Linked DNA regions of Paraburkholderia fungorum. Each later gene encodes a partner of the first gene's protein in a complex. Links are inferred from orthologs where the notes say so. Each region holds a gene or a part of one and is shown on either strand. Other genes may lie near its edges.

Region 1 (7,688 bases):
GTTTAGGCCTTCGCGTCGCTCTTTCGATGGAACCGATTTAAGATATTCATTTACCGACTGCCCAATTTCTTCCGGCGTTACGAGTTTTGCCCCGGCTCGCTTTGCTTTTGCGATATCGATATATACAGTCTTTGATGCGCCTTCAGCGCCATTAAAACGAGGCGAACCGTCGGGGAAATTACCACTCGTAGAAACGTAGGACGTAACTACATCTTTTCCCAAAACATGCTCCGTAATACTTGCCAACGAATCAGGGTTTCTGGCCCAAAGACCGGTTTTTCCGGGTAAGCCGCCTGAATTTTCTGAAGCTCGGTTAGTTCCATGGACTTCAGATATGGATCATTAACGGTCGAATAGGTCCTGCGAACCAAAAAACCTTCCGGACCGACTTCATCGACAGTCACGAAGAAAAACGCCCTTGCGGGCATCAGATGACCAAGAACGTCATATTTTGAATTTTTATTTGTGTTTGTTGTGGTTTGGTAGACGTAATCGCTCATTCTTTCCACCGCTCCAGTGCTTTCAGTCCAACAGCTATATCGAGCGCCTTCTGGTCATTCGTATAGACACGCGGACAATAGCCGGATGCGTCTGTTAGCCCCTTACAAACCGTGCCGCTCGACGTTCGTATGTGGTACGGCATGCCAGCAATTGGCCTGCTGTTGGCATCAAGTACGCGCACGCGTTCGTCATAGTTGCCGGTCTGTTCGACCGGCAACGGTGCGCCGTGTGCGTTATAGCCCATTGCGGCGAGTTCGCCGGTATCGAAGCTATGCGAGGAATGATCCTGTGACGCGCGAAGTACAGGTGCCGGATGGCATTGGCAGATACAGATGTCGCCGTCTAGTGCCTGCTGTTTCTCGGGCATTGTGGCGTTATGGTGCGGGCCTCTCGACCCAATATGGCCTACAGACTTGCACCCGTTACACCAGACCTCAGCCCCGATATAGGTAACCGGTACTCCGGAAACGGTGCAATTGTCTACGCCTTGCGTCACCATGCCGCCATTGGTCGATTTATCGCCTTTCCTGAGAATGTAACGTTTCACTTCGCTTACCTAATAATAATGAAACGACTTGACGCTTCGCCTTTTCGCTCAGGGCTATCGGTGATGATGTCGCCGTTGTCCAGTTCGCTACCGACGAAGGCAAGTGGTACAAAATGTGGTGAATCTTCGAGGCTCAATGCGGAGACAATCGTTGCGGACGTGCCGTCCGGGTACTCCACGACATCGCCAATGCCGCCTACCTTTGCGGCACGACCGTCAATCTGCCAATCTCGACTGGGCTCGCGCAAGATACCACCGCGCGAAGTGGTCGCGCCGTATATTGCAAAGCGATAGATTGGCTCTACCGCAGGCGGCACATAGTTCGGCTCGAACAACCCCTTCAGAATTTGTGCCTTCGGGTACGAACAGGCCAGATCTACCATTCTCCCAAGGCGTGAAGACGATGCGATCTCCGTTGCTTAGGTGACTGCCGACAAGTGCAAAGCATTTGTTGCGTTCGTGCGCCCGCGCGCCGGACCCATCAACAATCGTCGCTTCGCTCGCATCACCGTACGTCACGACATCGCCTACGAGAGCAGCCCGTAAGCCACATATAGACAGCTTGGACGTTGCATTCGTCACATAGCCGCTGCGCTCGGTTCGTGCGCCAAGCGTCGCGAATGCGTACATCGTGCCTCTAACTTTTTCTTGCTCCAACATTTTAAATTTCCCATAAAAAAATGCGTCGTCGGCGCAATTTACGACACGTCTCTGAATTGACCCCGCTCTAGTATGCAAACCGTTTTACGGCAAGTTCTATAGGGCTTCTGTCAAATATCGTCAAAGTTAGCTGAGGGGTTATAAATATGAATAGTGATATGCGAAATGAATTAAGACATCCTTATCAACGAGCGCAAAGAATCGAGGCAGTTTGAGGTTGCTACTGCTAGTGGACGGTATCGGGCAGATCCGCGTTCGTGACAAAGCAGTCATTCTTCCGGCGGCGCTGCGCGCGCCCCCGGTCGTTCGCCCGCAGCGAGGCGTGGCGGGGAATGTCCGCTCCCCGTTTTTTCAGGGTGAGAAGGCTCAAGCCCCGTATAGGTTATTAACCTATACATGCTTCGTCGTTTTGACAACGACGCGAAGCCGCTGCTCGCCGCATATAACAAACCCGCTGGCTTCCCGTGCAGTCCCGTCCGCGATGCACGTAGTGCGGAGTGGGAGCGAATGACTGCCTGGTCACTGGCGTTTACTGCGCGAGGGATCATTCGTTGATCGCACCACTTTCCCCTCCAAGCCAGGGGGCTCACTTCAAGGTTAGCGGTGTGAGCCCGCTTTCTTTACTTACTTTCTTTGCGGCGGCAAAGAAAGTAAGTGCCGCCCCGCACAGGGGCAACGCCAATAGACCACCGTGACTTCAAGGAAAGGCCAACACCCCGAAGAACACCGCCAAAGGGCGCAGCTCAAAAAAGCTCCCCCCGGCACAGCGGCAACGCCAATAGACCACCGCGATCACAAGGAAAGGCCAACACCCCGAAGAACGCCGCCAAATGGCGCAGCCCGCAAAAAGGCCCAACCCCCGCCGGGGCATATAATGTCGCACGAACCGCCGCCCCGTCCCTCCAGAAAAAATGCCCGATCTGCTAGCCAATCTAAACCCCGAACAACACGCCGCCGTCACGCTCCCCAACGAGCCCGCGCTCATCCTCGCCGGCGCGGGCAGCGGCAAGACCCGCGTTCTGATCACGCGTATCGCGTGGCTCATCCAGCAAGGCCTGGCGTCGCCGGCCACGATCCTGGCGGTCACCTTCACCAACAAGGCCGCGCGCGAAATGATGTCGCGGCTTTCGGCGCTGCTGCCGATCGACACGCGCGGCATGTGGATCGGCACCTTCCACGGCCTGTGCAACCGCATGCTGCGTGCGCATCACCGTGACGCCGGCCTGCCCGCCACTTTCCAGATTCTCGACACCGCCGACCAGCTTTCCGCGATCAAGCGTCTGATGAAGGGCCTCAACATCGACGACGAAAAGTACCCGGCGAAAAATCTCCAGTACTTCATCAACAACGCGAAAGAGCAGGGCCTGCGACCGAAAGACGTCGACGCGACCGACAACTTCAACCGCAAATTCGTCGAACTCTACGAAGCGTACGACCAGCAGTGCCAGCGCGAAGGCGTAGTCGATTTCCCGGAACTGCTGCTGCGCTGTTTCGAACTGCTCGCGCATAATCCGCCGCTGCGCGCGCACTACCAGGCGCGCTTCCGGCATATCCTGGTCGACGAGTTCCAGGACACCAACAAGCTGCAATACGCGTGGCTGAAAATGCTGGCGGGTCAGACCAACTCGATCTTCGCCGTCGGCGACGACGACCAGTCGATCTATGCATTCCGCGGCGCGAACGTCGGCAACATGCGCGACTTCGAAACCGAGTTCAAGGTTCGTCATCTGATCAAGCTCGAGCAGAATTACCGCTCGCACGGTCATATTCTCGATGCAGCCAATCAGCTGATCGCGAACAACTCGCGCCGTCTCGGCAAGAATCTGCGCACCGACGCGGGTCACGGCGAACCGGTGCGCGTGTATGAATCCGCGACCGATACGCAGGAAGCGGGCTGGATCGTCGAGGAAATCAAGGCGTTGATCAGCACGGGCACGTCGCGCAGCGAAATTGCGATCCTGTACCGCAGCAACGCGCAGTCGCGCACGATCGAACACACGCTGGTCAACGCGGGCATCGCGTATCGCGTGTACGGCGGCTTGCGCTTTTTCGAGCGCCAGGAAGTCAAGCACGCGCTCGCGTATTTGCGTCTGATCGACAACCCGAACGACGACACCGCGTTCGCGCGTGTCGTCAATTTCCCGACGCGCGGCATCGGCGCGCGTTCGATCGAGCAACTCGCGGACGCCGCGCGTCTGTATAACTGCTCGATGGCTGCGGCGATTCCGTACGTTGCGGGCAAAGCTGGGTCGAGCCTCGCGAATTTCGCGAACCTGGTCGGCAAGATGCGCGCGGAAACGCAGCAGATGAGCCTGCCGGAAACCGTCGAGTACGTGGTCGGCACGAGCGGTCTGTCGGAGTTTTACAAGAACGAACGCGAAGGCCAGGACCGGCTGGAAAACTTGCAGGAACTGGTCAATGCGGCGGCGGCTTTCGTCAGCGAGGAAGGCTACGGGATGGACACGCCGGCGCGGTCGATTCCGCTGCGCCCGGGCGCAACTGCCGCGCCTGAACTGGTCGTCGCGACCGACGACCCGAACACCGTCGTGCTCGACGCGCCTGGCGTCGCCGACCCGGCGCAGAACCCGGACACCATGACGCCGCTCGCCGGTTTCCTGTCGCACGCGTCGCTCGAAGCGGGCGACAACCAGGCGCAAGCCGGCCAGGAAGCCGTCCAGCTGATGACCGTGCACGCGGCCAAGGGTCTGGAATTCACGGCGGTGTTCATCACCGGTCTGGAAGAGGGACTGTTTCCGCACGAGAACAGCGCGATGGAATCGGATGGGCTGGAGGAGGAGCGTCGTCTGATGTACGTGGCGATTACGCGGGCGAAGGAGCGGCTGTATCTGTCGTTCGCGCAAAGCCGGATGCTGCACGGTCAGACGCGTTACAACATCCGTTCGCGTTTCCTGGAGGAATTGCCGCAGGAAACGCTCAAGTGGCTCACGCCGAAGATCGAGGCGGGCGCGCGCTGGGGTGGCCGCTCAGACAACGCGGGTTATGGGCGCGACTGGTTTGCGCGGCCGGGTTACACGGGCCCGGCTTCGTCGACGCCCGCGCAGTTGCCCGCTTTCGCGAATGAGCAGCGCGCAGCGGAAACGGGATTCCGCGTCGGCCAGCAGGTGTTTCACACGAAGTTCGGCGAGGGCACGATTACGGCGCTCGAAGGTGGCGGGACCGACGCGAAAGCGCAGGTCAAATTCAAGCGGCACGGCGAGAAGTGGCTGGCGCTCGCGGTCGCCAAATTGCAGGCGGTCGAGTGAGCGCGCGTGGCGAGGGAGCGGATTGTATGAGTCAGGGTGATGCAGCTTCGGGTTCGTCGGCTTCAGGCGCGGCGGCTGGCGTGGAAACCGCCGGTGGCGTCAGCGTTGGCGCCGGCGCTACAGGCATCGGAAATGCGGTCCCGGCCGAAGGACACAACACCGCCGCGGCAGCTTCGCCCGAACCCGATCCGAGCCGGAACGGCGCGCCCGTCTCGCATCGTCCGCTGGGGATTCTGGCGGCCTTGCCGCAAGAACTCGGCGACCTGATCGACGCCATGCGCGCCGAATCCGGCGTGCGCACCATCACGCACGGCCGCCGCGACTATCACCTCGGCACCGTCCACGGCACGCCGTGCGTCGTGACGCTGGCGCGCGTCGGCAAGGTCGCGGCAGCGGCAACCGTCAGCGCGCTGATCCATGCATTCGATGTCGAAGCGGTCGTGTTCACCGGCGTCGCGGGCGGAGTAGGAGCGGAGGTGCGAGTCGGCGATATCGTGGTCGCCGATACACTGCTTCAGCACGATCTCGACGCGTCGCCGCTATTTCCGCGTTTCGAAGTACCTTTGCTGGGCATGTCGCGATTCGCCACCGACTCAACGCTCGCCGACCGGCTCGCCGCCGCCTGCGAGCGTTTTGTCGCGGAAGAGGGCGCGGCGTCGGCGGCGCGTTTCGGCACGCGCGAGCCGCGCGTGCATCGCGGGTTGATCATCAGCGGCGATCAGTTCGTAGCCAGCGCCGTCGGCGTGCAGGCGTTGCGCGACGCGTTGCCGGACGCGCTCGCGGTTGAGATGGAAGGCGCGGCGATCGCCCAGGTCTGTCATGAATATGGCGTGCCGTGCGCGGTGGTGCGCACGATCTCCGATACCGCCGACGATCACGCGACCCAATCGTTCGTCTCGTTTTTGACGGAAATTGCCGGGACGTATTCGAACGCGATCCTGACGCGCTTTCTCGGCGCGCGCGGAGCGGTTTGATCTCTAGAAAATTTCGCGGATGAAACGCGTGGCGGCGGATTTATCCGCCGCCACGCGTTTCGTAACTAGCGGGTGTTTTGCAGCCGAACTTTCCGGATTTCAACGACCAATCCCTTTCCCGCGCATCACCGCTTTCCATCAGCCCGCCTGAATCCCGCCCAGCGCTTCCCGAACCTGCTGCAACGCGGCCGGATCTTCGATCGTCGGCAGGTCACCCGGATCGCGCCCTTCGGCGAGCGCCGCGATTGCACGCCGCAACATCTTGCCCGAGCGCGTCTTCGGCAACATCGACACCACCACCACGCGCGCAGGCCGCGCGATCGCGCCGAGCTGGCGCTCGACCGTCGCCGTGAGTTCCGCCTCCAGCCTTGCGCGCTCGCTGCTGTCCGCGGAAATCTGCGCACCGCGCAGCACCACGAACGCCATCGCCACCTGACCCTTCAGCGCGTCCGTCACGCCGACCACGGCTACCTCGGCGACGGCCGCGTGGCTCGACAACGCTTCCTCGATTTCGCGCGTGCCCAGCCGGTGGCCGGCGACGTTGATCACATCATCCGTGCGGCCGAGGATCGTCACGTAGCCGTCTTCGTCCTGCACACCCCAGTCGAAGGTCGAATAAACCTGCTGGTTCGGAATGCTCGACCAGTACGTGCTGACGAAACGGTTGTCGTCGCCCCATACCGTCGACATGCACCCGGGCGGCAACGGATAGTCCAGCGTCAGCACGCCTTTCTCGCCGGGCGCGCACGCGTCGCCGCTGAGTTCGTTGCGCAAGGTCAGATTGAACCCGGCAGACGGCACGCCCGGCGAACCGAGCTTCGACGGCAATCCTTCGACGCCGCGCGGAATCGCCAGCATCGGCCAGCCGGTTTCGGTCTGCCAGTAGTTGTCGATCACGGGCTTGCCGAGCGCATCGGCGATCCATGCCGCGGTCGGTTCGTCGAGTGGCTCGCCGGCCAGAAACAGCGTGCGCAGACTCGACAGATCGGACTTCTTCAGCAGCGCGGGGTCCTGTTTTTTCAGCACGCGTAGCGCGGTCGGCGCGGTGAACATCAGATTGATCTTGTGCTGCTCGACGAGGCGCCACCAGATGCCGCCGTCCGGGCGAATCGGCGTGCCTTCGTACATCACCGTGGTCAGGCCCGCGATCAGCGGCGCGTAGACGATGTAGCTGTGGCCGACCACCCAGCCCACGTCCGACGCCGTGAACATCGTGTCGCCGGGCTTGCCCTCGAAAATATGGTCCATCGACGCCGCCAGCGCCACCGCGTAGCCGCCCACGTCGCGCTGCACGCCCTTCGGTTTGCCGGTCGTGCCCGACGTGTACAGCACGTACGAAGGTTCGTTCGATTCGAGCCATTCGCACGGCACATGCACGTTGAAGAACTGTTCGCGCAGCGGCTCGTAGGCGACGAGATATTGCGCGTTCAGGCGCTCGGGCGCGAGTTGCCGGTCGATCAGCAACACGTGCGGCGTCTTGTGCATCGCGCGCACGAGCGCCTCGTCGATCAGAGGCGTGTAGTCGATCACCTTGCCGCCGCGCGCACCGGCGTCGGCGGTCACGATCAGCACGGGCTTTGCGTCGTCGATGCGGGCCGCGAGATTCGGCGCGGCGAAACCGCCGAACACTACCGAGTGAATCGCGCCCAGGCGCGCGCACGCGAGCATCGCGAACAGCGCCTCGGGGATCATCGGCAGATAGAGCAGCACGACATCGCCGCGCTTCACGCCGAGTGAACGCAT
Region 2 (7,566 bases), 1.2 Mb from region 1 along the record:
TCGCGAGGATGTAGCCGATCACCATCGTGCCGTCGAGCCACGAAAACACGTCGTTCTGTTCGGGGTAATGCGTGAACAGGAACCACGGCGCGTTGGTATCGAGTGGCCACAGGATGTTGTGATCGACCAGCCAGTTGGCGAAGAACATCTTCAGGTCGACGAACCAGCGCGAAGCGGTCCAGTGGAACGCGCCGATCGCGATGCCCAGCAAGCCGTACAGAATCAGCGCGGTGTCCCACGGATTCGCCTGCTTGTCGCCGAGCTGCACCACTTCCGACGACGGCTTGCGCCACGTCAGCGCCACTGCGTCGCGGTGACCGCTGCAACGGCCGCACATATGGCAGTCCGACGCGCCCTTCATATTGCGCAACGGCACCAGCGGCGCGCAGTTGATCGGGATCACGCGATGCCCATGCTCACCGTTCTTGTACGAGCGGCGCCAAGCGTCTTCATCGACCTTGTAGTGGAACGGCGCGAGCCGCGCCAGAAGCGAAAAAACCCCGTTGACGGGGCAGAGATATTTGCACCAGACGCGTTTCTCCCGCCCGTACAGCAAACCGATGATGATCGCCGCGAAGGTCGATCCGCCCAGCACCAACAACACCGCTTTCGGATACTGGTAGACGCTCACCATCTGACCGTAGATCGTCGTGATGCCGAACGCGACGAACGGCCAGCCGCCCCAGCGCATCCAGCGCGGAATCGCCCAGCCGCGGCCGAATTTGCTGGCGAACTCGGCGAGCGCGCCCTCTGGACACAGCACGCCGCACCACACTCGACCGAGCATCACCATCGACAGCAGCACGAACGGCCACCAGATGCCCCAGAACACGAACTGCGCGGCGAGCGTCAGGTTGTTCCAGAGATGCGCGGTATCGTCCGGCAGCGGCATCACCGCCGGGACGATGATCAGGAACGCGTACACCGCCACCACGACCCATTGAATGCCGCGGATCACGGCGCCGTGACGCTGCATCCACTGCCCTGCCGCCGCGAGGCGGCCCGGACGGGTCATCACGGTGCTCATGCTGCGCGCCCTGCCGCCTGCTGCGCCGGCTTGCTGTTCTTACGGTTGGCGCGGCGCACCAGCAGGTAGACGACCGCCCAGTAGACCGCGTAAGCAATCAGGTTCATCAGCGCGGGATGCGCGCGATAACCTGTCAGCGTGGAAACCAGCGAGCCGAAGGTGCTGGAGTCGTCGAGCAGCGCCGACGAATTCCATACCTGGTCGATGATGGTCGGCAGGATTTCCTTGTCGATCAGCTTGTCGACACCGGTCTGGAACAGCCCCGCGCCGAGGAACAGCAGCATGAATTCAGTGACACGGAAAAACAGGCGCCACGAGAAAATCTTGCCGCCCAGTTGCAGCACGTAGAAGGTCAGGAACGCGAGGCCCAGGCCGAGCACGACGGCGAGCATCTGGCTGCCGTCCACGTGACCCGACTGGCCGAAACCGAGGCCGTACAGGAAGATCACCGTTTCGCTGCCCTCGCGCGCGATCGCCAGAGCGACCAGCAACGCAACGCCCCACCAGTTCGAATCGCGCTTGCTCTTTTGCAGCGACTGTTCCATGTCGCGCTTGAGGGTGCGGCCATGCTGCTTCATCCACAGCACCATCTGCACGATCAGCACACAGGCGACCAGCACCATCGCGGTCTGGAAATAATCCTGCGCGTCGCCGGACAGCACTTCCGTGAAGCCGACCAGCGCAGCGCCCAGCGCTACTGCCGCAATCAGCCCGGCCGCGACACCGCCCCACAGGTACGGCAAACCGCGGCGCGCATCGTCGTCGCCATTTTTCAACCACGCATACAGGATGCCGACGACCAGCAACGCCTCGACACTTTCCCGCCACACGACGAACAGAATCTGACCCATTCCAAGCTCTCCCTTCGATCCTTCTACTGCCTGTGCGAACGCGCCGCCACTCCCGGGCCGGCGCTCGCATTCAGGCCATTACTTCGCGACGATCACGCCCTGCGCCTGCTGGTGAAAATCGTCGAAAAACTTGTATTCGCCCGGCTCCAGAGGAGCAATCACGACGAACGAATCCGCGCCCGGCGCCAACACCTTTTCTTTGCGCAACTGGACGCTTTCGAATTCGGCCGCGCCCTTGCCGGTGTTGCGCACTTCGATCTTGATACGCTGCCCCGCCGGCACTTCGATGCGGGCCGGGTTCAGCTTGCCGTCGTTCATTTCCAGCTTGAAGGTCGGCAGGTCCGCTGCGTGAGCTGCGCCCGCCAGCAAAGCCGTGGCGGCAAACATCGCGATCTTTCGGTTGATTCTCATTAGCCCTTCCGGAAAACGCGGCGCGACGAAGATGACCACCCGCGCGCCGCCTGCTGCATTGACTCAATCACTTATTTGCCGACGCCTCGCAGTGAACTCACGCGGCGAAGCACGGCAATGCGACGATCAGTACCCGCCCTTCTTGCCGATGCCGGCGAAGGTGAAATCGTATTCGAGCGTGATCGGCTTGAACCACGGACCCACGCCGGTTTCCTTGTCGACGTGACGGCCGAAAGCCATGTGGCCCATCTGCATCGGCGGTTCGACGATCATCTTCAGGTGATACTTGCCCGGGCCTTCCAGCTTGACGTTGTCGCCGTAGTGCGGGCCGTCGTTCGCGACCATCGGCATCAGGTCGCCCTTCTGCACGTTCTTCGAGCCAACCTTGTTCAGTTCGTAATGCACTTGCAGATACGGCATCCAGTCGCCTTCGGCGAAACCGGTCGGGTTGTTCTTGACCGCGTGAATGTCGGTTTCGAGGTGAACGTCCGAATCCGATGCCTTGCGCATCATGCCTTCCGGCTCCATCGTGATCGGCTGCAGATAGACCACGCCGATTTCCATGCCGCCGTGAATCTGCTGCTTGGCGATCGGGTATTCCGCCGCCGAAGCCGACAAGGTCGCCACTGCGGCGACCGCAGCGGCGCTACCACGCACAAATGAAGAAATTCGCATTGAAACTCCTTGTTTTTTTATCAGACTGGATCAAACCCATTGGAACAGTTGGTGCGCATGCCTGTGCGCAGGGTCCCACCGTCCTTAATCGGGCGATCGACCGTCCGCAAACCGCATACATGAAACGTTAATGCGAACCATTCTCAATATTGGCGGAGTTTATCACCGATCCTTGGGGAGAACAAATTGCGAAACTCGCAAAGCCTTGTCGCAAAAGGGTCTTAAGGTTGTTTTAAGGAAGCGCGTGTGGAACGGCACACCGGTGACGCCCAACGCGGCCAGGCAGGGAACCGGCTGGAATTGACAAGGGCGCGGCAGATCGCCACGCCCGTGGGAGAAGGAAATATCAGATGACGTGTCAGACGCCGGAAACGTGATCGCCGACATTCGCGCCAAACACGCGCTGGCGCAGCAACGCCAACTGGTCGCGAGTCTGGGCTGCTTTTTCGAATTCCAGATTCTTGGCGTGCTCCATCATCTGCTTTTCGAGGCGCTTCAGTTCCTTTGCGAGTTGCTTCTCGGACATGTCCTCGAATTTCGCGCGGGTCTGCTGCTCCTTGAGTTCGGCACGCGCGTCGTCGACGTTGTACACACCGTCGATAATGTCGCGAATCCGCTTGACAACCCCACGCGGCGTAATGCCGTTCGCAACATTGAACGCGATCTGTTTGGTGCGCCGCCGCTCGGTTTCGTCGATGGCGCGGCGCATCGAATCCGTGATCTTGTCGCCGTACAGAATCGCCTTGCCGTTCACGTTACGCGCCGCCCGGCCGATGGTCTGGATCAGCGAGCGCTCGGCGCGCAGGAAGCCTTCCTTGTCCGCGTCGAGAATCGCGACCAGCGACACTTCCGGAATATCCAGCCCTTCACGCAGCAGGTTAATCCCGACCAGCACGTCGAACGTGCCCAGCCGCAGATCGCGGATGATCTCGACCCGCTCCACCGTGTCGATGTCGCTATGCAGATAGCGCACCTTCACGCCGTGGTCGGCGAGAAATTCGGTTAGCTGCTCGGCCATGCGCTTGGTCAGCACGGTGACCAGCACGCGGTCGCCGACCTTGACGCGCTCGTTGATCTCGCCGAGCACGTCGTCGACCTGACTGCGTGCGGGGCGCACCTCGATTTCCGGGTCGACGAGACCGGTTGGCCGCACCAGCTGTTCGGCCACCTGCCCGGCGGTTTTCTTTTCGTAATCGGCGGGCGTGGCGGAGACGAACACGATCTGGCGCATCTTCCGCTCAAACTCGTTGAACTTCAGCGGCCGGTTGTCGAGCGCGGACGGCAGGCGGAAGCCGTAGTCGACCAGGTTCTCTTTACGCGCGCGGTCGCCGTTGTACATGCCGTTCAACTGGCCGATCAACACGTGCGATTCATCGAGCATCATGATCGCGTCCGACGGCAGGTAGTCGACCAGCGTCGGCGGCGGCTCGCCCGGAGCCGCGCCAGAAAAGTGCCGCGAATAGTTTTCGATGCCCTTGCAGAAGCCCAACTCCTGAAGCATTTCCAGATCGAAACGCGTGCGCTGTTCGAGCCGCTGCGCTTCGACAAGTTTTCCGTCGCTATAAAAGAATTCGAGCCGCTCGCGCAGTTCGTTCTTGATCGTTTCGACCGCGCGCACCACGGTGTCGCGCGGCGTCACATAGTGCGAAGACGGATAAACCGTGAAACGCGGAATCTTCTGCCGCACGCGACCCGTAAGCGGATCGAACAGTTGCAGCGTCTCGACTTCGTCGTCGAACAACTCGACGCGCACCGCCATTTCGGCATGCTCGGCCGGAAAAATGTCGATCGTGTCGCCGCGCACGCGGAACGAGCCGCGCTGGAAGTCGGCTTCGTTGCGGTTGTATTGCATCGCGATCAGCCGCGCGATGATGTCGCGCTGGCCGAGCTTGTCGCCGGTGCGCAGCGTCAGAATCATCTGATGGTATTCGGACGGGTTGCCGATACCGTAAATCGCCGACACGGTCGCGACGATCACCACGTCGCGCCGTTCCATCAGGCTCTTGGTGGCCGACAGGCGCATCTGCTCGATATGCTCGTTGATCGACGAGTCCTTTTCGATGAACAGGTCGCGCTGCGGCACATATGCTTCCGGCTGGTAGTAGTCGTAGTACGACACGAAGTACTCGACCGCGTTGCGCGGAAAGAACTCGCGGAACTCCGAATAAAGCTGCGCGGCGAGCGTCTTGTTCGGCGCGAACACGATAGCCGGACGGCCGAGACGCGCGATCGTGTTCGCCATCGTGAAAGTCTTGCCCGAGCCGGTTACGCCGAGCAGCGTCTGGAACGCGAGACCGTCCTCGACGCCTTCGACGAGCGTGGCGATTGCCGTGGGCTGGTCGCCGGCGGGCGGGTACGGCTGGTACAACTGGAACGGCGAGCCTTCGAACGTCGCGAATTTGGATTCGTCGAGCGTGTCTTCGGCTTCAGTCAGATGTTGTTCGGACATGGGGACGGCGCGGGCCTTGGGCAAAGAATCATTCTAACGGGTTGCGGGAAACGCGGATCGGGCCAGGATTTGCAGCTTTCCAGACCTTTGCGCGGGGTGACTGCCGGCCGGCGCAAACCACACGCTCTGGCCCTTTGCATGAACAGTCCGTTTCTTTTGCTCGCGGGTTCGCGGCGCTTGCATTCTGAACGTTATTTGCACGGCGGAACGCACGCGACGGCCTTCGCCGGGCATTTTCCACGCCGATCCGCTCAAGCCACATGACGCCAGAGTGCCTGTTTTTCAAGCAAATAATTCCCTTCTGCGAACCGAGTCGTCCGAAAAATGCGCGCGGATTCGTTACAATGCGAAGTTGCGCTCGCTCGCCGCCGTCCGTCACCTGACCTGCGTTTTGCGTCATACCCGTCAGGCTGGGCCGCTCGCGCTCGATGCCGCCTTCTTTGCCCTCTTCCCACTACTGCTGCCACCCATCATGTCTCTGTTCTCCGCCGTCGAACTTGCTCCCCGCGACCCGATTCTGGGCCTGAACGAAGCCTTCAACGCCGATGCACGTCCCACCAAGGTCAACTTGGGCGTTGGCGTGTACTTCAACGAAGAAGGCAAGATTCCGCTGCTGCGCGCTGTCCGCGATGCTGAAAAGGCTCGCGTCGAAGCTGCGCTGCCGCGCGGTTACCTGCCGATCGAAGGCATCGCCGCTTACGATGCAGCCGTGCAAACGCTGCTGCTCGGCAACGACTCGCCGCTGCTCGCAGCAGGCCGCGTCGTGACGGCACAGGCTCTGGGCGGCACGGGCGCGCTGAAGATCGGCGCAGATTTCCTGAAGCGTCTGAACCCGAATGGCAAGGTCGCGATCAGCGACCCGAGCTGGGAAAACCACCGCGCGCTGTTCGAAAGTGCAGGTTTCGAAGTCGTGTCGTACCCGTACTACGACGCGAAGACGCATGGCGTGAACTTCGAAGGCATGCTGGCCGCGCTGAACGGCTACGCGGCGGGCACGGTTGTCGTGCTGCACGCCTGCTGCCATAACCCGACCGGCGTCGACCTCTCCGTCGACCAATGGAAGCAGATCGTCGAAGTCGTGAAGGCGCGCAATCTGGTGCCGTTCCTCGACATCGCGTATCAGGGTTTCGGCGACAACATCGAATCGGACGCTGCAGCAGTTCGCCTGTTCGCTGCATCGGAACTGAACGTGTTCGTGTCGTCGTCGTTCTCGAAGTCGTTCTCGCTGTACGGCGAACGGATCGGCGCGCTGTCGATCATCACTGCGAGCAAGGAAGAATCGGCCCGCGTGCTGTCGCAACTGAAGCGCGTGATCCGCACGAACTACTCGAACCCGCCGACGCATGGCGGCTCGGTGGTCGCAGCGGTGCTGGCTTCGCCGGAACTGCGCGCGACGTGGGAAGCGGAACTGGGCGAAATGCGCGATCGTATCCGCGCAATGCGTAACGGTCTGGTCGAGCGCCTGAAGGCAAGCGGCGTGGATCGCGACTTCAGCTTCGTGAATGCACAACGCGGCATGTTCTCGTACTCGGGTCTGACGGCTCCGCAAGTGGATCGTCTGCGTGAAGAGTTCGGCATTTACGCGGTGGGCACGGGCCGTATCTGCGTGGCTGCGCTGAACACGCGCAACCTCGACGTGGTGGCTAACGCGATTGCCCACGTGCTGAAGTAATTGTTTGTTTGAGCGAGAGCGGGAGGTAGTTGCCTGCTCTGCTGAAAACGCCTGTAGAAACGGCGCCCTGTCTGACGAAAGGGCGCCGTTTTTTGTTAACTAAACTTCGCGGACAATTTTAGTTAGCCCGACTTCAACGCGAATCGCGATGAATGTCGTGCGTGACAAAACCTGCGTCGTTATCGGGCATGTCGAGCCAGTCAGGATGCGCAAGCGAGTGGCGAATATCCTCCAGCCCGCTTTGCCAATGTTCGCGCATGGTCGACAAGCCGAACTGGAAGTCCTTGTAGTGCCCCTCGTACTCCTTGTGCCGGTAGATGAGGTGAATCACGTTGTAGCGCTTCGAGCACGCGAGGTCTTCGGCCAGCTTGCACCACGGATCTTCACGCCCTTCGGCGGCCACCCGCTCCAGCACCTCGCGCAGCACGTGCCTGAAACGTTGCGACCGCTGCAGCATATCGGTCACGAGGCGTGTACGGCT

What was found.
Region 2: the proteins of BLS41_RS12020 (region 1) and uvrB are in contact, whole or in part, in a crystal structure (PDB 7EGT), measured with the Thermus thermophilus proteins. The link is inferred for Paraburkholderia fungorum from one-to-one orthologs. Residues at the interface, in WP_096412145.1 of Thermus thermophilus: His654, Arg656, Phe657, Gln666, Asp668, Glu669, Lys680, Arg681, Leu682, Ser683, Lys685, Tyr686, Ala687; in WP_096411307.1 of Thermus thermophilus: Glu23, Leu25, Arg26, Asp27, Gly28, Glu29, Arg30, Phe31, Arg55, Glu326, Asp327, Phe328, Glu379, Ser382, Gln383, His398, Gly400, Arg401.

What each region holds. Positions count from the first base shown.
Region 1 is NZ_FNKP01000001.1:2,738,308-2,745,995, reverse strand. The notes cover bases 2,266-5,295. They hold BLS41_RS12020 (UvrD-helicase domain-containing protein), read left to right. Parts: upstream 2,266-2,619; coding sequence 2,620-4,971; downstream 4,972-5,295. Other genes in these bases: BLS41_RS12015 (5'-methylthioadenosine/adenosylhomocysteine nucleosidase), read left to right, coding at 4,998-5,295. In the rest of the region: BLS41_RS39590 (hypothetical protein), read right to left, coding at 1-222; BLS41_RS39585 (hypothetical protein), read right to left, coding at 207-500; BLS41_RS38360 (PAAR domain-containing protein), read right to left, coding at 497-1,048; BLS41_RS39580 (hypothetical protein), read right to left, coding at 1,054-1,431; more of BLS41_RS12015, read left to right, coding at 5,296-5,945; BLS41_RS12010 (propionate--CoA ligase), read right to left, coding at 6,084-7,688. UniProt on the Escherichia coli protein: A helicase with DNA-dependent ATPase activity. Unwinds DNA duplexes with 3'-5' polarity. Translocates on single-stranded DNA with 3'-5' polarity. Initiates unwinding more efficiently from a nicked substrate than double-stranded DNA.
Region 2 is NZ_FNKP01000001.1:1,497,251-1,504,816, reverse strand. What follows is about bases 2,869-5,776. They hold uvrB (excinuclease ABC subunit UvrB), read right to left. Parts: upstream 5,414-5,776; coding sequence 3,323-5,413; downstream 2,869-3,322. Other genes in these bases: BLS41_RS06660 (iron transporter), read right to left, coding at 2,869-2,964. Outside these bases: BLS41_RS06675 (4Fe-4S binding protein), read right to left, coding at 1-1,027; BLS41_RS06670 (FTR1 family iron permease), read right to left, coding at 1,024-1,878; BLS41_RS06665 (cupredoxin domain-containing protein), read right to left, coding at 1,957-2,289; more of BLS41_RS06660, read right to left, coding at 2,416-2,868; BLS41_RS06650 (amino acid aminotransferase), read left to right, coding at 5,886-7,085; BLS41_RS06645 (DUF3734 domain-containing protein), read right to left, coding at 7,219-7,566. UniProt on the Escherichia coli protein: The UvrABC repair system catalyzes the recognition and processing of DNA lesions. A damage recognition complex composed of 2 UvrA and 2 UvrB subunits scans DNA for abnormalities.